DNA from 2 places in the Acidiphilium cryptum JF-5 genome. Region 2 is predicted to be linked to the other one. Evidence: riboswitches for the same ligand, from Rfam matches in the RefSeq annotation. Region 2 holds a riboswitch; the other holds the start of a gene.
The links. Region 2 has a riboswitch for fluoride ahead of crcB (fluoride efflux transporter CrcB). Riboswitches for the same ligand answer to the same signal wherever they lie in the genome.

Region 1 (10,658 bases), 330 kb from region 2:
TCTATGCCGCCTCCGTCATGCTCCTTGCCCGAGGGTTTGCTCGTTGCATGTCCGAGTCGGAACAGAATGTAACACACGGAAATTTTGGCCCTTTTACCTAACGTTAAAATGGTTGGCTCTATCAGATTGACGGAGTTATTTATCGAAACAAGTAGATAATATTTATGGCTTCTCGTCTGATTCAATGGCTTCCCGGGCTCGGACTTATGGTGATTTCGGCGCTGGCGTGTATCTGGCTGGAACTAAGGCCTGTGCCGGGTAGTCGTACGGTCGCGCTTCTGTATCCGCCGTGGTGGACCACAACACAGATCTTTCTTGCCGCCATGAAGGCGGGGTCTGTGGTCCGGTTTGGGCTGTCCAAGAATATCGTCGTCCTCGCACCCGCGTCTGGCGGGATGGCGCCTCTTTCAACCGGTGCGTGGGCCGTATTCGATTCGCGTTATCTCGGCGGGTGTTCGGTCATCCCCGTGAAGGACACTCGGTCATGACTGACAAGATCAGTACCTTGCGCCTTTCCGTCAGCCGCCTTCTGGTCATCTGGATGTGGGCGAATGCCGGCGCTGCAGCTCTCACCGGATATCTCTCGGACAATGGCTTGATTGAGCCGCTGATCATGGGCATCGTGCTTGCCGGCATCTGCCACATTTGCTGGAAAGTGGCGCCATTGGGCAAGTCCTCGCGCCTGACGACCGCGGTCGCATTCGTTGCGGTCATTTCGGTGATGGTTGCGGCCGCGCGAGGCAGCGAAATGCAGATTGATCTGCACATGTACTATTTTGCAGCCCTTGCTGTCATTGCGGCCAGCTGCGACCGCGACGCAATCATCATGGCGACGGGTGCTGTCGCGGTTCATCACCTCTTGTTGAACTTTATCGCTCCGGCTTTGGTGTTTCCTGACGGTGCGGATTTCCGGCGGGTTATTCTGCATGCCTCGATCCTCGTCGCCGAAGCGGCTTCGCTCATACTGATGTCAAATTCGATTAATGCCCTGTTCGAGGACAGCGAAAACAGCGTCAGACGGGCCGAATTGGCCTCGCAGGAAGCTGAACGAGCAGGACGGGAGGCACTGGATGAACGTTCTGCCCGCGCAACCGAACAGGCGGCGCAGGCAAGAGCCCGCGAGCAGGAGGCCGCACGGCTTCAGGACGTTGTCGATGCGCTGGCCGGCGGATTATCCGGCCTTGCGCACGGCAAGCTGAACGAGAGGCTGACTGATGCGTTTCCTTCCGAATACGATGTCCTGCGTCGTGACTTCAACTCTGCGGCGCAGCAGTTGAATGACGTGATTCGTGACCTGGTGGTTCAGGCGGGAACGGTCGAAAGTGGCTCAGCAGAGATTGCCACTGCCGTGGAAGACATGGCGCGGCGGACCGAACGGCAGGCCGCTTCGCTTGAGGAAACTGCGGCGACGGTCGCCGAAGTTTCGCAGGGGCTCAGCCGGACTCTGGATGACGTGGTGAGCACGCGCGATCTGGCCGGCAAGGCGCATGAAATGACCCGTGCGTCAAGCGAAGTCGTGAATGAGGCGATGACAGCGATGGGACGGATCGATGAATCGTCCCGGCAGATCGCGCAAATTATCGGTGTGATCAACGACATCGCCTTCCAGACCAACTTGCTGGCATTGAATGCCGGTGTGGAGGCCGCACGCGCAGGCGATGCGGGACGGGGCTTCGCGGTGGTCGCTTCGGAAGTACGCGCTCTTGCCCAACTGACCTCCGATGCCGCCAAGGAAATCAGGGAGCTGATCGCCACGGCCGAAACCCAGGTCAGATCAGGTGTTGAATCCGTCGACAGAACCGGTGCCGTGCTGGCGAGCCTGGCGTCGCAGGTCAACGACATCGACAAAATGGTCCGGCGGATCAGCGATACCGCGAACGAACAGGCCTCGTCACTGAAAATGGTCAGCCAGGCCGTCGGCGACATGGATCAGGTAACGCAGCAGAATGCCGCTATGGTGGAAGAGGCGAACGCCGCGGCCAATAGCCTTCTTGCTGAGGCGCGGCATATGATGACACTTCAGCAACGCTTCGTTGTCGACGATGCCGCGGCTCCCCCATCGCGGTATCGGCCGGCGGCAGCGAAGGAAATGGCCTGATGCCTGGCCGTCGGGCGCTTCTTGCCGGACTGGCTGGTTGGCCCGCCGCCTGCATCGCGGCACCGCCGCCGGCTTTCAGATTCGCCCTGCAGGACGGCGCCGGGAAGGTGGTGACGCAGGCGCGGTTCCGTGGGCGATATCTGCTGGTGGTCTTCGGCTATACGAAATGCACAGATCGTTGCCCGACAACCTTGACGCACCTCGCGCGGGCGCTGGAAATGGCAGATCCGCGCAACAGGATTTTCGATGCGGTCTTCATCACGGTGGATCCCCGGCATGATCGTCCGAAGGCCGCGGCGCATTACGCCTCTTTGTTTTCTCCCCGTATTGAAGGCCTTGGCGGGAGCAAACGGCAGGTAAACGAAGCGATCGCAGCATTCCATGTGTATGTGGCCTGGCCGAACGGACCGAATGGGCAGCCGACCCATGGCGGCCTGATCTATCTCCTGTCGCCGTCGGGGCAACTGGCAACCGTGCTGCCCGACGGGCTTTCCGCCGATGCGCTCGCCAGCGCGCTGCGGCGATATCCGGTTCCGAAGCCCGGCAGGGAGTGAACCCTGGTCGATGCCATGATCTGATCCGCTGCCGTCCGTCTCCGAGAGGTCGTTCATCGTCCTGACCGCACCTCGGCCGCCACCAGGTGCGCCAGCCCGTGACGCCCCCGGTTGGTCTCAACACCATGTTGCTCTCGGACAGGGATGGAACGCCCGCTTTTGCGATCATCCGCAAGGGGCGTGCCGGGCATTTGTTCGCGCCTACCCGCCGGCTGAACTTGATGTGGCCGGCGGAGATGCCGATCTCCCACAAGTTGTGGTGATTCCGTAGGGTTTCGGGGCGAGGTGATGAGGCTTCGGGCGATCGGATATGGACTGGCAGTTGCGCTGGCGCTGGGATCCGCCGGAAGCGCGTTGGCGGTGCCCGCGCGGCGGAGTGGGGGGCCGGAAGCGGCGGCGGGCGAGGCGCGGGTCGCGGAACGGCGGTTACCGGCGCGGGTTCGGCGCGACCTTGCGGCGCTGCGCGCGCGGTGGCGGCGGCGGGCCTTCGCGGCCGACTGGCGCCGGCTGGCGCGGCGGTATCCGGCGCCGGGCGATCGGGATTTCATCGTCGTCGACATCGCGCGCGAGCGGCTCGACCTGTTTCGCGACGGGCGGTATCGCGCCGGCTGGCGGGTTTCGACCTCCCGCTTCGGGGTCGGCCAGCGCCGCGGCAGCGACCGGACGCCGGTTGGGGTATTTCGCGTCGTCGGCGAACTCGGGCGGGGCGGGCCGGCGGACCAGGTCCTGAATGCCGCAGGGCCAACGGGCCGGTTCGCGAAGCCGGTCCTCGCGCCGGGTCACCTTGCCGCGAGCCGGCTGATCGTCGGGCGAATCCTGCTGCTCGAGGGTTTGCAGCCGGGCTGGAACCAGGGCGGCGATGTCGACACGCTGGCGCGCGATATCTTCATCCACGGGACGGCCAATGTCGGCATGCTCGGCCGGCCGGCATCGCGGGGGTGCGTGCAGATGGCGCCCGGCGCGGTCATTCGCCTCGCGCGGATGATCCTGCCGGGCGCGCTGGTGATGATCACGCGGGGGGTGGGCGGCCTGCGCCGCATTCCCGGCCCCAGCACGGGGCCAGGCAATCTTGATTTTTCAGAAATTGCTAAAAAATGATAATGAGCGTTTCAAAGTTAACACCAGCCCCGTTCGCGGAGGACAAGCATGACCGCCAGCATCATCGGGCCCGAGGATATCGACGCCGTTCTGGCGACCGTTCCGCGGCAGCGCATCCGGCCGCTCGATGCGATGCGCGCGCTGATCCGCCTGGCCCGCGACCCGGAGGACACCCAGCAGGTGGCGCTGATGGGCATCGCGCTGGCCGGGCGTTCGCAGCGCCGGGTGTTCCGCCGCTTCGTGTCGTTTCCCGCCGGGCAGGCGGTGATCCGCGAGAAGCGGTCGCTCGCCCGCACGCTCGATGATCACGACTACCTGCGTACCCTGAAGCCGAATTCGCTCGGGCGGCACTATCTCGCCTTCATGGAGCGCGAGGGGCTGTCCGCGCGCGGCCTGATCGAGGCGACGCCGGCGGTGACCCGGAAGCTCAGCGAACTGCCCGAGCCGATCAGGCTCTTTTCCAGCTACACGTCGCGCGACATGCATGATCTCTATCATGTCCTCACAGGCTATGGCCGCGACGAACTGGGCGAGGTCTGTGTGCTCGCGGTGAGTTACGAGCAGCTTCGCATCCGCGCCTTCCGCCTGATCAGCACGACCGGCCCGTTCGTGGTGCGGCGCTATCTGCGCAAGGCCGGGCTCGACGGCGATGGTGTGTTCGCCGCCGTGCGCGAGGCGCGGCGGATCGGGCGCGCGGCGGCGTGGATCCCGAGCCTCGATATCGAGGCGCTGCTGGCCGAGGATCTCGACGAACTGCGCGCCCGGCTCAACCTCGCCGAACCGGTGGCCTATCGCGCGGTGATCGCCCGCATCCGAACGGCGACGGGCTGGAACAGCGGGCCGTTCTCCGCGCTGGCGCGGACGGTCTGATTTCTGATCCGCCGGCGCTGGCGCGGCCTCCCGCGGAAGCGGTCGGTGCGCAGCCGACCGGGCTGATCGCGGATCCGCCACATTGATGACGGTGCGTTGCGGTAGAGGACAGGCCAAGAGATCGCGCCGTCCGGCCCCCCTGTGCTTCGGCCTCGACGATTCCGATTGACAGGCGTGGGCGGACAGGCGAGGGTTGGATTGTATCGCATTCCGATGCCGGTGATGGAGTTCACCGTGTAACCGCCCGTGGGGCCGATGACTCCTGTTCATATCCGCTACAGCGGAAGAGGACGGGTGCCATGGTGCGTATTGGCCGGAACTGCCTTCATTCAGCCCGACGGAACCATCGGTTGCGCTCATGACCGTGCGCGACGCCATTCTGCAGGCCTGCCAGGTGGCGTTCACGATCGCGGCGGCGCCGTTCATCCAGGGGTGCATCGTCCAGTTCGAGGAGCGGATCCAGCGCGGGCACGGCCCGGGGGTGCTGCAGCCCTACCGGGATCTGTGGAAACTGTTCCACAAGGACATCGTCGTGCCGGAGACCGCCTCGTGGCTGTTCTGGGTGACGCCCGTCGTCGCCTTCACCTGCATGATGACGGTGCCGATCCTCATTCCGGTGCTGACAAACTATCCGCTGCCGCTCTCGAACATGGGGGACATTCTCGGCGGCGGGCTGATCCTGACGCTCGGCTCCTTCATGATCACCCTGGCCGGGCTCGATACCGGCAGTGCCTATGGCGGGATCGGGTCCAGCCGCGCGGCGGTCATCGGCATTCTCGCGGAGCCGACGCTGATCCTCGTTTTCGTCGGCATCACCCTGTTCGCGCGGTCGATGCTGCCCTTCGTGGTGAACCACCTGCTGGTGGCGAGCCCGGCGGTCTATCTCGGTCCCGCGCATCTGTTCCTGGTCGCCGCGTTCTTCATCCTGCTGACGGTCGAGACCGACAGGCTGCCGATCCATTCCAGCACGCATATCGAGGTCTACATGATCGAGGAGGCGCGCGTGCTCGAATATGCCGGCCCGCTGCACGCCCTGCTCAAATGGGCGTCGATGATGAAGCAGTTCATCCTCTACACGATCTTCTGCAACGTGCTGACGATGCCGTGGTTCCTCTCCACGCGCGGGCTGGCGCCGGGCGTGCTCGGCAGCGCCGCCGGCGTGATCGTGAAATTCGTCATCGTCGCCTGTGCCATCGTGACGGTCGACACGATCCAGGCGCGGTTGCGCTTCTACCGCTATCAGGAACCGCTCGCGGTTTCGTTCCTGCTGGCGGTCCTCGCCATCATCGGCACGCAGATCGGACTCGGGTGATGCACGGGTTTCACGCGACGCCGGTCGAAGCCTCGCTGTTCGGCGTTCTCGCCATCGCGAGCCTGCTGCTTGCCTTCGTCATGCTCGGCTCGCGCTGGCTGCGGCATTACCTCATCGCCTTCGCCGCGGAATCGTGGGCGATCGCGCTGCTCTCGGCGGCGGTCGGGTATATCGACCATTATCCCGAACTCTATGTCATCGCGCTGCTGACCCTGGCGTTCCGGGGAACGCTGCTGCCCTACCTGCTGCTCCGCATCATCCGGCGGCTGACGATCGAGCGGGAACTCGAGCCGCTGCTGCGACCGGGGTCGAGTCTGGTGCTGGGCGCCGGCGCCGTCGTGTTCTCGCTCGTCGTCGCCGCGCGGATGACGCAGGCGCTGCACCTGACGGCCGAGGTCGTCGTGCTGGCGCTGACGGTCATGCTGTCGATGAAGCTGATCGGCTATCTGATGCTCGCGGTGCGGCACGAGGCGGTCAGTCACGTTCTCGGGCTGCTGGTCCTCGAGAACGGCATTTTCCTCGGCACGCAGATTCTCGTGCCCGGCATGCCGATGCTGCTCGAACTCGTGATCCTGTTCGACCTGCTCATCGTCGTCGTCTGCTTCGGCGTGCTGGTGCGTTATCTCGTCGGGCAGGTCGGCAGCACGAGTGCCTTGCAACTGCGGCGGCTGGTGGGCTGAGATGACCGGGATCGCGACATCGGTCCTGATCGGCGCGCCGGCACTCGCGGTGCTGGCGATGCTGGCCGCGCCGCGGCCGCGTCTCGCGGAGCGGCTCAACCTCGCCGCGGCCGGGCTCTGCTTCATCGCCGCGGTCGCGATGACGGTTTCCGCCCCTGCCGCCGGCGCCCGCTATCTCGGGCGCTACCTGATCGTCGATCCGCTCGGCGCCTGGATCATCCTGTGCGCCGCGGTGGTCTATCTGCTCGCCTCGATCCATGCCTGCGGCTACATGCGGATGCCGGGAGAGGAAGCGCGGCTGCCGCGGTTCTACCAGCTCTTCGCCCTGTTCGCGCTGACCATCTTCATCGCGCCGCTGATGAACAATCCCGGGCTTTACTGGATCGCGATCGAGATGACGACCGTGGTCAGCACCTTCCTCGTCGCGTTCGAGCAGGCGGCGGAGGCGATCGAGGCAGGGTGGAAATACATCATCATCGTCTCGGCCGGGATCACGCTGGCGCTTCTTGGCACGGTGATCTTCTACTGGGCCGGGACGTTCAGCCTGGGGCCGACCTACGACATGACCTGGCGCGTCCTGCGGCATGCCGCGCCGCACATGGACCGCGCGCTGCTCGTGCTCGGGTTCCTGCTCGTGCTGGTGGGCTACGGCACCAAGGTCGGGCTGGCGCCGATGCACACCTGGCTGCCGGATGCGCACAGCGAGGGGCCGGCGCCGGTCTCGGCGATGCTCTCCGGCGCGCTGCTGAACGCGGCGATGGCGGGCATCGTGCGCTATCTCGCGGTGCTGCACCGGGCCGGGCTGTTCATGCTGCCCGACCAGATCCTTGCGGTGTTCGGCACCGCCTCGCTCCTGGTGGCGGCGCTGTTCATCGTGCGCCAGCGCGGGGTGAAGCGGCTGATGGCGTATTCCAGCGTCGAGCACATGGGCATCGTCGCCCTCGGCTTCGGTTTCGGCGGGCCGTTCGGCGTCGCGGGCGCGATGTATCACATGCTCAACCACAGCCTGAACAAGTCGCTGATGTTCTTCGGCGCCGGCAACGCGATGCGCAGTTTCGGCACCCGGTCGATGACGCGGATCCGCGACTATGCGCGCCACTTTCCGGTCGCCGCAGCACTCTGGCTGGCCGGTGCCGTCGCGATCACCGGCGCGCCGCCCTTCGGCCTGTTCGCCAGCGAGCTGACCATCCTGCGCGCCGGTTTCCGCGGCGCCGGGCTCTGGGCGGCGATCGTGATGCTGGTTCTGCTGATCCTGATCTTCATCGGCTTCCTCGATCATTTTCGCGTCATGTATTTCGAGCCGGCCGGGGATGACGCGCCGAGGCCGGCGCGGCTCGGGGCCTGGACCGTCGCGCCGATGTGGCTCGCGCTGATCCCGTTGCTGGTGCTGGGCCTGTGGTGGCCGCGCGCGATGTGGCGCGATTTCCAGACGGTCGAACAGGTGATCGAGCGTCCGGCCGCCGCGCCGGCGCCTGCCGCGCGCGCCTCGGCCCGCATGCCGGATGCGCGGAGGGCGTCGTGAACATGCCGTCGAGGCGCGGCATGGACCCCTCGTCCATCGAGGCCGCGGCCGGCGCGCTGCGCGCTGCGGGGGGCCGGATGATCATGGTCTATGCGGCCCCGGAGGCTGACGGGCGGCAGACGCTGCGCTACGTGTCGTCGCGCCCGGGGATCGCCGGCTTCGAGGTCTGGAGCGTTCCGGCCGGGGGAACGGTGCCGAGCATCGCCACGATCTGGCCGCTGCTGGGATGGTACGAGCGGGAGACGGCCGATCATCGCGGCATCGCCTTCAGCGGGCAGCCGGAGCCGTTTTCGCTGATCGCGCCGCTGCGAGCCGATGAGGAGGCGGATCTGCGCCGGCTGCCGGGGCTGTCCGGCGATGCCGTGCAGGTGCTGCCGTTCGGGCCGGTGCGGGCCGGCGTGGTCGAATCGGCCGAGTTCAGCTTCTTCTATGTCGGCGAGGCGATCCTGCATTACGTGCCGCATCTGTTCCTCAAGCATCGCGGCATGGAAGACCGCTTCGTCGACCAGACGCCGGAGACCGGGCTCGTGCTGGCCGAGCGCGTTTCGGGGGTCGGCAGCGTGGCGCATGCCCTTGCCTATGCGCAGGCGATGGAGGCCGCCGCGCAGGTGGCCGTTCCCGGCCGCGCGCGCTACCAGCGGGTGATCGTCGCCGAGCTCGAGCGGCTTTACAATCATCTTCATTATCTCGGCCATCTTGCCGATACGACGACGCTGAAGGTGGCCCACGCCGAAGGCGCGCTGCTTGCCGAGCGGGTCAAGCAGATCGGCGCCCGGGTGACGGGCAGCCGGTTCCTGCGCGGCGTGATCGCGCCGGGCGGGCTGCGGCGGGAGCTGCGCGTCGAGGGTCTTGCCGGGGCGCTCGATGCCCTGCGCGCGCCGATCCGCCGCTACATCGCGCGGCTGGACGCCTCGGAAAGCCATTTCGACCGGCTGGCGACGACCGGCGTGCTGCCCCGCGAGGTGGCGTTCGACCAGGGCGCGACCGGGCCGGTTGCCCGTGCCTCCGGCCTCGACCGCGACCTGCGGCGCGACCATGCCTATGCCGCCTACGACGATCCCGACCTCGCCCTCGCCGTCGCCACCGGGACCGACGGCGATGCCCACGCCCGTGCTCGCGTGCGGATCGCCGAGATCGAGAATGCGCTGCTGATGATCGTGCGCGCCATCGCGCTGACGCCCGGCGGCGCAATCCGGGTCGCCTGCGCGCCGGCGGCCGGCGCCGAGGCAATGGGCTGGGCGGAATCGCCGCGCGGCACGCTGATCTATGCCGTGCATGTCGGGCCCGACGGGCGGCTCGCGCGGGTCAAGATCAAGTCGCCCTCCTTCTCCAACTGGCGGGTGTTTCCCTACACCGTGCACGGCACGAACATGATGGACTACGCGATCAACGAGGCGAGTTTCGGCCTGACCATCGCCGGATGCGCGCGATGAGGGGGAGGTGCGGATGGCACTCTGGACGCTGATCGGCCTGCTTGAGGGATCCGCGACCACGTCGTGGCCGCTGAAGCCGGGGCCGGACGGCCAGGATGGCGTGGTCGGGATGCCGCGGCTCGACCCTGGGCGCTGCGAGGCGGGATGCGAGGTATGCGCGGCATCCTGCCCGACCGGGGCGATCGGTCTCGCCGGCGCGCGGATCGCGCTCGATTACGGGCGCTGCGTCGTCTGCCAGCGTTGCGTCGAAACCTGCCCGACCGGCGCGCTGGCCGAGAGCAGGGACTGGGCGTTCGGCGCGCGGACGCGCGACGATCTCAGGACCGGCATCGAAGCCGCCGGCATGGCGGCGCTGGCCGCGGCGGATGGTCCGGGGCGCGGCTTCCGGCGCAGCCTGCATGTGCGGCATGTCGATGCCGGCTCCTGCAATGGCTGCGAATCCGAGCTGCAGGCCCTGAACAACCCGTTCTACAACCTGCACCGTCTGGGCATCTTCTTCACGCCCTCGCCGCGCTTCGCCGATCTGCTGCTGGTGACCGGCCCGGTCACCCGGGCGATGCTGGAGCCGCTGCGCCGCACCTGGGAGGCGATGCCGGCGCCGCGCTGGGTCATGGCCAGCGGCACATGCGCGGTATCCGGCGGCATCGCGCCGGGCGGGCCGTGCCTGTCCGGCCTCGAGGAGGCGCTGCCGGTCGACCTGTACCTGCCGGGGTGCCCGCCCAATCCGGCGGCGATCATCGAGGCGCTGCTGATGTTCCTCGGGCGCCGGGCGCAACGCGTGCGCGGAGGACGGATCGATGGCGAATGACCTGATCGGCCTCGCCACCCTGTTCTGGCTGGTCGCCGGCCTCATCGCGCTGGCGGGCAGGGGGGTCGTGCTCGGCCGCGGGCTGGCCGGGCTGGGCTGCCTTGCCGGCATGATCGCCGCGATCCTGGCGCTGCCGGGGGCCAGTCCGCCGGTGGCGCTGCCCGTCTTCCGCATCGCCGACGAAGGCTCCGGCTTCACGCTCTCCCCGGCCGCGCTCTGGCTGTTCGGCTTCGGGCTGGCGCCGGCGATGCTGGCGGCCTGGCTCGGCTCGCCGGGGCGGGGC
Region 2 (10,658 bases):
TCTGCGCCAGATCGTCGCGGTGACGGGGCGGATCAGCGGCGGCGGCATTTCCGCCGCGATTGCCTCGGTGCGCCGCGTGCTGGCGCGGCCGGGCCTGCTGCCGCCGGGCATGAGCTACCGGCTCGGCGGGCTCTACCGGCAGCAGCAGAAGGCGTTCATCGGGCTTGCCCGCGTGTTCGTCGCCGCCGTGCTGGCGGAATTCGTGCTGCTGCTGTTCCTCTACCGCAGCTTCGTCATCGCCGGGGCGATCGTCGCCACCGCGCTGCTGTCGAGCCTCGCGGTGTTCATCGGGCTCGATCTCTCGGGTGTGGCGCTCAACATCACCGCGCTGATGGGGATGACGATGATCGTCGGGCTCGCGACCGAGATGGCGATTTTCTACATCTCGGAATTCCGGAGCCTCGCCGGGTACCAGGACCGGCGGGAGGCGCTGGTGGTGGCGAGCCGGAACCGGCTGCGGCCGATCGCGATGACCACGCTGGCGGCGATCCTGACGCTGCTGCCGCTGGCACTCGGCATCGGCCAGGGCAGCGGGATGCAGCAGCCGCTCGCCATCGCGGTGATCTCGGGGTTCGTGGTGGCGTTTCCGCTGGTGCTGTTCGGCCTGCCGGCGCTGCTGCGGCTCGTGCTGCGGGGGCCGGAACCGTAGGCGACCCCATGCGGGGATGCCGGGGTCAGGGAGCGTTGATCTGCGTCATCGCCGCCTGCCCCGCGCGGTCCTAGGTTCGAGCCGATCCGGACGGGCACGCGCCCGAAGGAAGCACCATGACGGTCTCACCGAACCCGCCAGCGAACACGCAGCGCCCACCGCCTTCCGCGCCGCCGGAACCGGCAGCCGCGCCGCGCCGCCGGCGCGTCCGGCGCGGCGCCGTGCTGGCGGCGCTGGCGGTGGGGGTGGCGGCGGCGATCGCGATCGGCTGGCGGACGGTGGGGGCGCCGCCGCCGGTTCACTACGTGACGGCGAAGGTCGGGCGCGGCGACATTACGCGGGCGGTGACGGCGACGGGGACGGTCAACCCGATCCTGACGGTGATCGTCGGCTCGGCGGTGTCCGGCATCATCCAGGACATCAGCTGCGACTACAACACGATCGTGAAGCTCGGGCAGATCTGCGCCCGGATCGACCCGCGGCCCTACCAGGCGGTGGTGGACCAGGACCGGGCGGCGGTGGCCGTGGACCAGGCGCAGCTGCGCAAGGACGAGGCGAGCCTCGACTATGCGCGCGGCAATTACCGCCGCCTCGCCTCGCTGGTGCCGCAGCGCTACGCCTCGGAGAACGCCGCCGACAGCGCGAAGGCGACGTATCGGCAACTGGAGGCGCAGACCGCGCTCGACCGCGCGGTGATCCGGCAGGACGAGGCGAAGCTCGCCGCCGCGCAGGCCAATCTCGGCTATACCGACATCGTCTCGCCGGTGAACGGGATCGTCGTCTCGCGCAATGTCACGATCGGGCAGACCGTCGCCGCCTCGTTCCAGACGCCGACGCTGTTCCTGATCGCCACCGACCTGACGCGGATGCAGGTGGATACCAATGTCAGCGAGGGGGATATCGCGGATATCCGCAAGGGCGAGGCGGCGCGGTTCACCGTTCTCGCCTTTCCGGGCGAGACGTTCGACGGCACGGTGACGCAGGTGCGCCAGTCGCCGCAGACGGTGCAGAACGTGGTGACCTACGACGTCGTCATCGAGGTGGACAACCGCGACCTGAAGCTGAAGCCGGGCATGACCGCGTCGGTGCGGATCATCACCGCGGCGCGGGCCGGCGTGCTGCGCGTGCCGGACCAGGCGCTGCGCTTCACGCCGCGCCTGGCGAAGGCGGCGCCGGCGGGGGGCGGGGCGCGCGTGTGGGTGCTGCGGCAGGGCAAGCCGGCCGCCGTTCCGGTGGTCACGGGGCTCGATGACGACACCAATACGGAGATCGTGAGCGGCGGACTGCGCGACGGCGACGAGGTGATCACCGGCGAGCGGCGGGCGCGGGCGGCGACGCCCTTCGTGCCGCGGTTCTGACGGGGCGCGGGCGATGCCGGGGGCGGTGCCAGGGGCGGTCATCGAGCTGCGCGGCGTTTCGCGGACCTACCGGAGCGGCGATGTCGAGGTGCAGGCGCTGCGCGAGGTCGATCTCGTGATCGGGCCGGGCGAGTTCGTCGCCATCATGGGTTCGTCGGGGTCGGGCAAGTCGACGCTGATGGCGATTCTCGGCTGCCTCGACCGGCCGAGCCGGGGCGAATACCGGTTCGAATCCGTCGACGTCGCCCGGCTGGAGGAGCCGGAGCTGGCGCGGGTGCGCAGCGCGCGCATCGGCTTCGTGTTCCAGAGCTTCAACCTGCTGGCGCGGACCAGCGCGCTCGACAACGTGGCGCTGCCGCTGTTCTACGCCTCGGACGGGCCGGTGAAGGGCGGCTCGCGCACCGCCCGCGCGCTGCGGGCGCTCGGGCAGATGGGGCTGGCCGGAAGGGAGGGCAACACGCCCTCGCAGCTTTCGGGCGGGCAGCAGCAGCGCGTCGCCATCGCCCGCGCGCTGATCAACGCGCCGCGCCTGCTGCTGGCCGACGAACCCACCGGCAATCTCGACACGAGGACGTCGCACGAGATCATGGAAACGCTGGCGGCGCTCAACCGCGAGCGGGGCACGACGATCCTCGTCGTCACCCACGAGCCGGACATCGCCGCCTATGCCGATCGGGTGCTGACGATGCGCGATGGGCGGATCGTCGGCGACGAGCGGCGGGAAAAGGCGCGGGGAGAAGCGGCGCCGGCGGTGGCAGAGGCCGCGCCAGACGCCGCGCCCAATGAAACGCCGGATGCCGCGCCGGCGCGGCGGCGCGCCGGCATCGCCTGGGCGTTCGGCGCCATGATCGTCGGCGCCGCGGTGCAGGCGCTGGCGCGCAACCGGCTGCGCTCGGCGCTGACCATGCTCGGCGTGTTCATCGGCGTCGCCGCGCTGATCACCATGGTCGCGGTGGGCCAGGGCGCGAACCAGGCGATCCGCAAGCAGATCGAGAGCCTCGGGACCAACCTGCTCGTGGTGCTGCCCGGGGCGACGACGGCCGGCGGCGCGCGGGCGGGGTTCGGCAGCGCCTCGACCATCACGGTGGACGACGCGCGGGCGATCCTGCGGGAAGACCCGGCGGTGAGCCGGATCGGCTATCTCATCCGCGCCGCCGGACAGGTGCGCTATGCGAGCCAGAACTGGACCACGGCGATCGCCGGCGTCAGCATCGACTATCCGGCGATGACCAACTGGCGCGTCGCCGAGGGGCGGCCGATCGGCGCGCAGGACGAGAGGAACGGCGCGCTGGTCGGGCTGATCGGCCAGACCGTGCGCCAGCAGCTCTTCGCCCCCGGCGAGGACCCGGTGGGGGCGACGATCCTGGTGAAGGGCACGCCGATCCGGGTGATCGGCGTGCTGGCGGGCAAGGGGCAGACGGCGTTCGGCACCGACCAGGACGATATCGTGATGCTGCCCTTCAGCACCGCCGAGCAGCGGGTGCTCGGCACCGCGACGCCCAGCCGGCAGGATGCGCCGCTGAACTGGGCCTATCCAGCCTGGCCCAACCCCTACGGCCTGCAACTGCGGCTGACCGGGTACGTGAACCAGCTGTTCGCCCAGGCGGTCTCGCCGGACGCGGTGGCGGAGGCGATGGAGCAGATCAGCGGCACGCTGTCGGTGCGCCACCGCATCCAGCCGAACGGGCTCAAGGATTTCTCGGTGCGCAATCTCAGCCAGATCGCCGCGGCGGCGCAGGGGTCGAGCCGGATCATGTCGCTGCTGCTGGCCATCGTCGCGTCGATCTCGCTGCTGGTGGGCGGCATCGGGATCATGAACATCCTGCTCGTGTCGGTGACGGAGCGGACCCGCGAGATCGGGCTGCGGATGGCGATCGGGGCGCGGCGGCTGCATGTGCTGCTGCAGTTCCTGGCCGAATCGGTGTTCCTCAGCGTCACCGGCGGGCTCGGCGGGATCGTGCTCGGGGTCGCGCTGTCCGGCGGGATCACGCTGTTCGCGGGCTGGCCGGCGCCGGTTTCGCTGCTGGCGGTGGCGGGCGGATTCCTGTTCTCGGTCGCGGTGGGCGTGGCGTTCGGGTTCTACCCGGCGCGGAAGGCGGCGCGGCTCGATCCGATCGAGGCGCTGCGCTACGAGTGACGCCGGCCGGCCACGGGGCCGCGTGCAAAACCCGGCCGCCTCGCCTATCCTTCCGCCATGAGATGCAGGATTCGATACGGGCGGGCACGGCCGGGGCAGCGACGCGGCCGGCAGGCGGCGTACCTTCTCCGCCGCGGCCGCTGAGCGCAAGGTCCGCGCCATGCACGGCGACCTCTTCGGATCATGGCAGCCGGCCGCGACGGTGGTCATCTTCGCGCTGACCTACGCCGGGGTGGCGCTGGGCCGGTTGCCCTTCTTCCGGCTCGACCGCGCGGGGATCGCCTTCGTCGGCGCGGTGCTGATGGTCGCGAGCGGGGCGCTGACGCTCCGGCAGGCGGTCGCCGCGATCGATTTCGACACGATCGCGCTGCTGCTCGGCATGATGATCCTCGCCGCGGCGCTGCGCCGGGCCGGGTTCTTCGAGCGGATCACCGGGGCGGTGCTCTCGCGCGCCTCCGGCACCGATGCGCTGCTGGCGCTCACCGTCGCGATGGCCGGGCTGCTCTCGGCGGTGCTGGTCAACGACACGGTCTGCGTCGTGCTCACGCCGCTGGTGCTCGAAGCCTGCCGGGCGGGGCGGAAACAGCCCCTGCCCTATCTCGTCGCGCTGGCGACCGCCTCGAATGTCGGGTCGGTGGCGACGATCACCGGCAACCCGCAGAACATGATCATCGGCAGCCTCTCCGGCATCGGCTATGCCGCGTTCGCCGGCGCGCTGGTGCCGGTCGCGCTGCTCGGGCTGCCGATCGTCTTCCTCGTCATCCGGCTGCTGCATCGCGCGGGCTTCGAGGCGCTGACGGCGCCGGCGGCATCCGCCGCGCGGCGCCGGCCGCATGGCGGGCTCATCGGCAAGTCGGTCGTGCTGCTGGTGCTGTTCGTCATCGCCTGCCTCGGCGGCATGCGCCCGGCGGAGGCGGCGCTGGTGGCCGCCGCGCTGATCATGCTGACGCCGGGGGTGAAGAGCCAGCGCCTGCTCGCCGGCGTCGACTGGTCGCTGCTGCTGATGTTCGCGGGGCTGTTCGTCGTCGTTGCCGCGTTGCAGCGCGAGGTGATCGGCGCGGCGGTGATCGGGCGCGTCGCAGCCCTGCATCCGGGCCGGCCGGCGGTGCTGGTGCCGCTCACCGCGATCCTGTCGAACCTGGTCAGCAACGTGCCGGCGGTGCTGGTGCTGCGCCCCTTCATCGCCCATCTCGCCGACCCGCGGCAGGCGTGGCTCATCGTCGCCATGGCATCCACCCTCGCGGGCAACCTGACGCTGCCGGGATCGGTGGCGAATCTCATCGTCGCCGAGCGGGCGCGCGCCGCCGGCGTGCGGATCGGCTTCGGCGACTATCTGAAGTTCGGCCTGCCCATCACGGTTCTCACGATCGCGCTCGGCACCGCCTGGCTCGTCGGCATCGGCTAGGTGGTTCGGGGCGGATTGACAGCCCGGACCCGGCATCGCAAACACGTCCCGTGCGGTCCGGCCGCGCCGGCGATGGGGTTCGCCGTGAACCGCCCGCGGGGCTGATGACTCCTGTTTCGATCCGTCAACCGCGGAGGGACAGGCGCGCGCGTTTTCGACATTTCCGATCCGGCCATGGCCGGCAGGCTTCCGCCCTGCCCCGCCGCCATCCCCTCGACATTCCCGACATTTCCGCCACAACAAGAAGGCGTTTCATGATCAAGACACTTGCGGCCATCGCCTTTTTCGGCTCGCTCGGCTGCTGGGCGCGCTACGGCCAGACCATCTTCATGCAGAACCTGTTCGGGCGCGGCTTTCCCGTCGCCGTGCTCAGCATCAACGTGCTCGGCTCGTTCCTGATCGGCTTTCTCTTCGTGCTCACCGCCGAGCGCGTCGCCATCGATCCGGCGATCCGCACCGGCGTGCTCACCGGCTTTCTCGGCGGCTACACGACATTCTCGACCTTCGAGCTCGAAACGCTCATGCTGGTGGAGAACGGGGAGATCGTGAAGTCGGCGCTTTACGTGCTGCTGTCGGTCGTGCTCGGGTTCATCGGCGCCGTTCTCGGCGTCTACATCGCAAGGAATGTCTGACATGGAAGAACAGGTCACGCTGGTGCGCATCGCGCTGAGCGAAACCGATCACGGGCGGCGGCGCCACCTGATGGAGGACATCCTGACGCGGCTGCGCGACGATTTCGATCTCGACGGCGTGTCGGTATTCCGGGGCATCGCGGGGATGAACGGGCAGAAGATCATCCATGCCGCCGACCTGCTGCATTTCGATGTCGACCTGCCGCTGATGATCGAGATCTGCTGCGCGCCGGACACCGCGATATCGGTGATCGATTCGCTCGCGGATCTGGTGCCGGACGGCCACATCATTTCCTGGCCCGCCACCCGCCATCGCCGCGCGTAGCGCGAAGCGGGGCGCTCCCGCCTCCCCCGCTTGATCGACGTCAATGATGGGGGAGCGCGCGGCGGCTAGGGTTCCGGCCGGTGATGCGTGCGGAGGCGCGGCATGGAACCTGTCGCCGGCGGGGTGGCGTTGCCGGACGAGGAGCGGGCGGCGCCGGTCGCGCTGGTGGCGCGCGGCCTGGCCAAGATCTACCGGATGGGTGCCGTCGAGGTGCCGGCGCTGCGCGATGTCGACCTCACGCTCCGCGAGGGCGAGCTGGTCGTGCTGCTCGGCCCCTCGGGCAGCGGGAAATCCACGCTGCTGAACATTCTCGGCGGGCTCGACACGCCTTCGGCCGGCGAGGTGCTGTTCCGCGGCCAGCCGATCGCGCAGGGCGGCGAGCGGGGGCTGACCCGCTACCGGCGCCGGCATGTCGGCTTCGTCTTCCAGTTCTACAACCTCATCGCCAGCCTCACCGCGCGGGAGAATGTCGCGCTGGTGACCGAGATCGCCGAGGCGCCGATGGCGCCGGAGGCGGCGCTGGAGCTGGTCGGCCTCGGCGACCGGCTCGATCATTTCCCCGCCCAGCTCTCCGGCGGCGAACAGCAGCGGGTGGCCATCGCCCGCGCCATCGCCAAGTCGCCGGACCTGCTGTTCTGCGACGAGCCGACCGGCGCGCTCGACAGCCGCACCGGCATTCTGGTGCTCGAGGCGATCCTGAAGGTGAACGGCGAACTCGGCACCACCACGGCGCTCATCACCCATAACGCGGTGATCGCCGACATCGCCGACCGCGTGCTGAGCTTTGCCGACGGGCGGATCGTCGGCACGCGGGTCAACCCGGTCCGGCACAGCCCGGCCGGGCTGGTGTGGTAGCGCTCGGTGTCGAGCCTCGACCGCAAGCTGCTGCGCGATCTGTGGCGGCTGCGCCTGCAGGCGCTGGCGATCGCGCTGGTGATCGCCTCCGGCGTCGCGCTGATGGTGATGGCGCTGACCACGACCGAATCGCTGGAGGCGACGACCAGCGCCTATTACGAGCGCGCGCGCTTCGCCGATGTGTTCGCCCGGCTGAAGCGCGCGCCGGACTCGCTGGAGGCGCGGATCGCCGCGATTCCGGGCGTGCGGGTGGTGGAGACGCGAATCGTCGAGTCCGGTCTGCTGGATGTCGCGGGGTATCGCGAGCCGGTGGTGGCGACTCTGGTCTCGCTGCCGAAATCCGGCCCGCAGCGGCTCAACGCGCTGGTCCTGCGCGCGGGCCGGCTGCCGGCGCCTGGCCGGCTGCGCGAGGCGGTGGTCGGCGAACCCTTCGCCGAGGCGCATCACCTGCGGCCGGGCGATACGATCGGCGCGGTGCTGCGCGGCCGGCGCGTGGCGCTGCGCATCGTCGGCACCGCGCTCAGCCCGGAATTCGTCTATGCGATTCCGCCCGGCGGGCTGATGCCGGATGACCGGCGGTTCGGCGTGATCTGGATGGGGCGCGACGAGCTTGCCGCCGCCTTCGGCCTGAAGGGCGCGTTCGACGATGTCTCGCTCGCGCTCTCTCCCGGCCAGCGCCCGCAGCCGGTGATCGCCCGGCTCGACGCGCTGCTCGCCCGTTATGGCGGCACCGGCGCCTATGACCGCGCCGAACAGGTCTCGAACTGGTTCCTGAGCAACGAGATCGCGCAGCAGAAGAACATGTCGCGGCTGATGCCGGCGATCTTTCTCGGCGTCGCCGCCTTCCTCACCAACATGGTGATGGCGCGGCTGGTCGCGACCGAGCGGCGGGAGATCGGCCTGCTCAAGGCGTTCGGCTATGGCGGCGGGGCGATCTTCTGGCATTACGCGAAGCTGGTGCTCGCCATCGCCGCCGGCGGCATCGTGCTGGGCGCGGTGCTCGGCGCCGCGCTCGGCAACTGGAACACCAGGCTCTATCGCGAGTTCTTCCGCTTTCCGTTCCTGCTCTACCAGCCGGGGCCACGGAGTTTCGCGATCGCCGCCGCGGTGAGCCTGGCCACCTCGCTCGCCGGCGGCATGGGGGCGGTGGGCCGCGCCGCGCGGCTGCCGCCGGCGATCGCGATGCAGCCGGCGCCGCCGGCGGTCTATCGGCGGTCTCGCCTCGGCCCGGCGGCGCTGGGGCGGTTCCTCGACGGGCCGAGCCGGATGATCGTCCGCCGCCTGCTGCGCTGGCCGCTGCGCGCCTTCCTGGCGAGCGCCGGCCTCGCGCTCTCGGTCGGCGTGCTGATCCTCGCGCTGCAATGGGTCGATGCGGTGAACGCGCTGGTCGAGACGCATTACGAGCGCGGCCAGCGGCAGGACGCGACGATCACCTTCAACGACCTGCGGCCGCGCGGCGTTCTCGACGATATCCGGCATCTGCCGGGCGTGCTGGCGGCGGAGCCGTTCCGCATCGTGCCGGCGCGGCTCGCGCGCGGCCGGGCCGAACAGCGCGAACCGGTGATCGGCGTGCCGGCCGGCGCGCGCCTCGCCCCGGTGCACGACGTGGCGCGGGGGCCGATCGACATGCCGGCGGACGGGCTGGTGCTGTCGCGCCAGCTGGCGGGGCTGCTGCATGCCGGCATCGGCGATCCGGTCCGCGTGCAGTTGCTCGAAGGGCGGCGCGCGGTGCTGATGGTTCCGGTCGTCCGGCTGTTCGACACCTATATCGGCAAGCCGGCCTACATGAACCTTGCCGCGCTCAACCGGCGGATGGGCGATGGCAGCGTGCTGTCCGGCGTTCATGTCACGCTCGATGAACCACGGCGCGCGGCGTTTCTCGCCCGGCTGCGGACCCTGCCGGGGATTGCCGCGATCCAGTTCCGCCGGGCGGCGATCGACACGTTCCACCGGACGATGGGCGAGACCATCGACATCTTCCTTGGTTTCTTCATCGGGTTCGCCTCGGCGCTGTCGGTCGGGGTGATCGTCAACGCGATCCGCATCGCGCTGTCGGAGCGCGAGCGCGAACTGGCGACGCTGCGGGTGCTCGGCTTCAGCCGCGCCGAGGTGGCCTATATCCTGCTCGGCGAGATCGAGCTGCTGGTCTGGATCGCCATTCCGCTCGGCTGCGGGGCGGGGACGCTGCTCGCCTGGTATTTCGGCAAGGCGTTCGAGACCGAGCTGTTCCGGGTGCCGCCGGTGATCTACCCGTCGACCTACGGCACCGCGGCGCTGATCATGATCGCGACGGCGGCGATTGTCGCCGCCTGGCTGCGGCGGCACCTCGACCGGCTGGACATGATCGCCGTGCTGAAGACGCGGGAGTAGGAACCCATGCGCCCCTTCGTCCGGCGGATCGTGATCTGGGGCGTGCTGGCCGCGGCGGTCGGCGCCGGGATCGTCTACAGTTTCCGCCCGCGGCCGGTGGCGGTGGATGTCGCCACCGTTGCCAGAGGCATGCTGCGCGTGACCATCGACGATGACGGCGAGACCAGGGTGCGCCACGTCTACACGCTGCAGGCGCCGCTGACCGGGGATCTCGACCGGATCACCGCCGATCCGGGCGACCCGGTGACCGCGGGACGGACGGTGCTGGCGCGGATCGTGCCGGCGCCGCCCTCGATGCTCGATACCCGCACGATGGCGGAGCGGGAGGCCGCGGTGGGCGCGGCGCTGGCGGCGAAGGCGCAGGCGGCGGCCGAGCGGGACCGGGCGGAGACGACGCTGGTCTTCGCCCGCACCGAGCGCGACCGCGCCCGGCGGCTGCTGCCGCGGCGGGCGATTTCGCAGCGCGAGGCGGACGATGCCGAGCGGGCCTTCCGCGCGGCGGAGGCCGGCCTCGCCGCGGCGCGGGCGGCGCTCGAACTGCGCGACCAGGAACTCGCCGCCGCCCGCGCGCGCCTGCTGCCCCGCGACGCCGCGCGCCGCGCGGCGCCGGCCGGCGAGGTGGTGCGGGTGACGGCGCCGGTCAGCGGCGTGGTGCTGCGGGTGATCCGGCGCAGCGCCGGCATCGTCGCGGCGGGGGCGGCGCTGCTCGATATCGGCGATCCGCACCAGCTCGAGATCGTCATCGATCCGCTCTCGGAGGATGCGGTGAGGATGCGCCAGGGCGAGGCGGCGATCGTCACCGGCTGGGGTGGGTCGGACCTGCACGCGGTGATCCGCCGGATCGATCCGGTCGGGCGGATGAAGGTCTCGGCGCTGGGGATCGAGGAGCAGCGCGTCGATGTCGTGCTCGACCTCACCGATCCGCCC

Region 1: linked by a shared signal. The riboswitch ahead of ACRY_RS05455 (respiratory chain complex I subunit 1 family protein) and the one ahead of crcB (fluoride efflux transporter CrcB) in region 2 are both predicted to bind fluoride.

The regions. Positions count from the first base shown of each region.
Region 1 covers NC_009484.1:672,392-683,049, forward strand. The annotation lists partial or broken gene ACRY_RS20165 (hypothetical protein) at 1-101, shown strand, start outside; gene ACRY_RS05435 (methyl-accepting chemotaxis protein) at 485-2,098, shown strand; gene ACRY_RS05440 (SCO family protein) at 2,098-2,652, shown strand; gene ACRY_RS05445 (L,D-transpeptidase) at 3,013-3,750, shown strand; gene ACRY_RS05450 (Coq4 family protein) at 3,799-4,620, shown strand; fluoride riboswitch at 4,830-4,892, shown strand; gene ACRY_RS05455 (respiratory chain complex I subunit 1 family protein) at 4,979-5,932, shown strand; gene ACRY_RS05460 (hypothetical protein) at 5,932-6,612, shown strand; gene ACRY_RS05465 (proton-conducting transporter membrane subunit) at 6,614-8,134, shown strand; gene ACRY_RS05470 (NADH-quinone oxidoreductase subunit D) at 8,137-9,567, shown strand; gene ACRY_RS05475 (4Fe-4S binding protein) at 9,581-10,375, shown strand; gene ACRY_RS05480 (hydrogenase 4 subunit B) at 10,365-10,658, shown strand, end outside.
Region 2 covers NC_009484.1:346,665-357,322, reverse strand. The annotation lists gene ACRY_RS04005 (efflux RND transporter permease subunit) at 1-649, shown strand, start outside; gene ACRY_RS04000 (efflux RND transporter periplasmic adaptor subunit) at 766-2,007, shown strand; gene ACRY_RS03995 (ABC transporter permease) at 2,021-4,144, shown strand; gene ACRY_RS03990 (anion transporter) at 4,305-5,549, shown strand; fluoride riboswitch at 5,609-5,670, shown strand; gene crcB (fluoride efflux transporter CrcB) at 5,804-6,181, shown strand; gene ACRY_RS03980 (DUF190 domain-containing protein) at 6,183-6,506, shown strand; gene ACRY_RS03975 (ABC transporter ATP-binding protein) at 6,609-7,361, shown strand; gene ACRY_RS03970 (ABC transporter permease) at 7,368-9,731, shown strand; gene ACRY_RS03965 (efflux RND transporter periplasmic adaptor subunit) at 9,738-10,658, shown strand, end outside.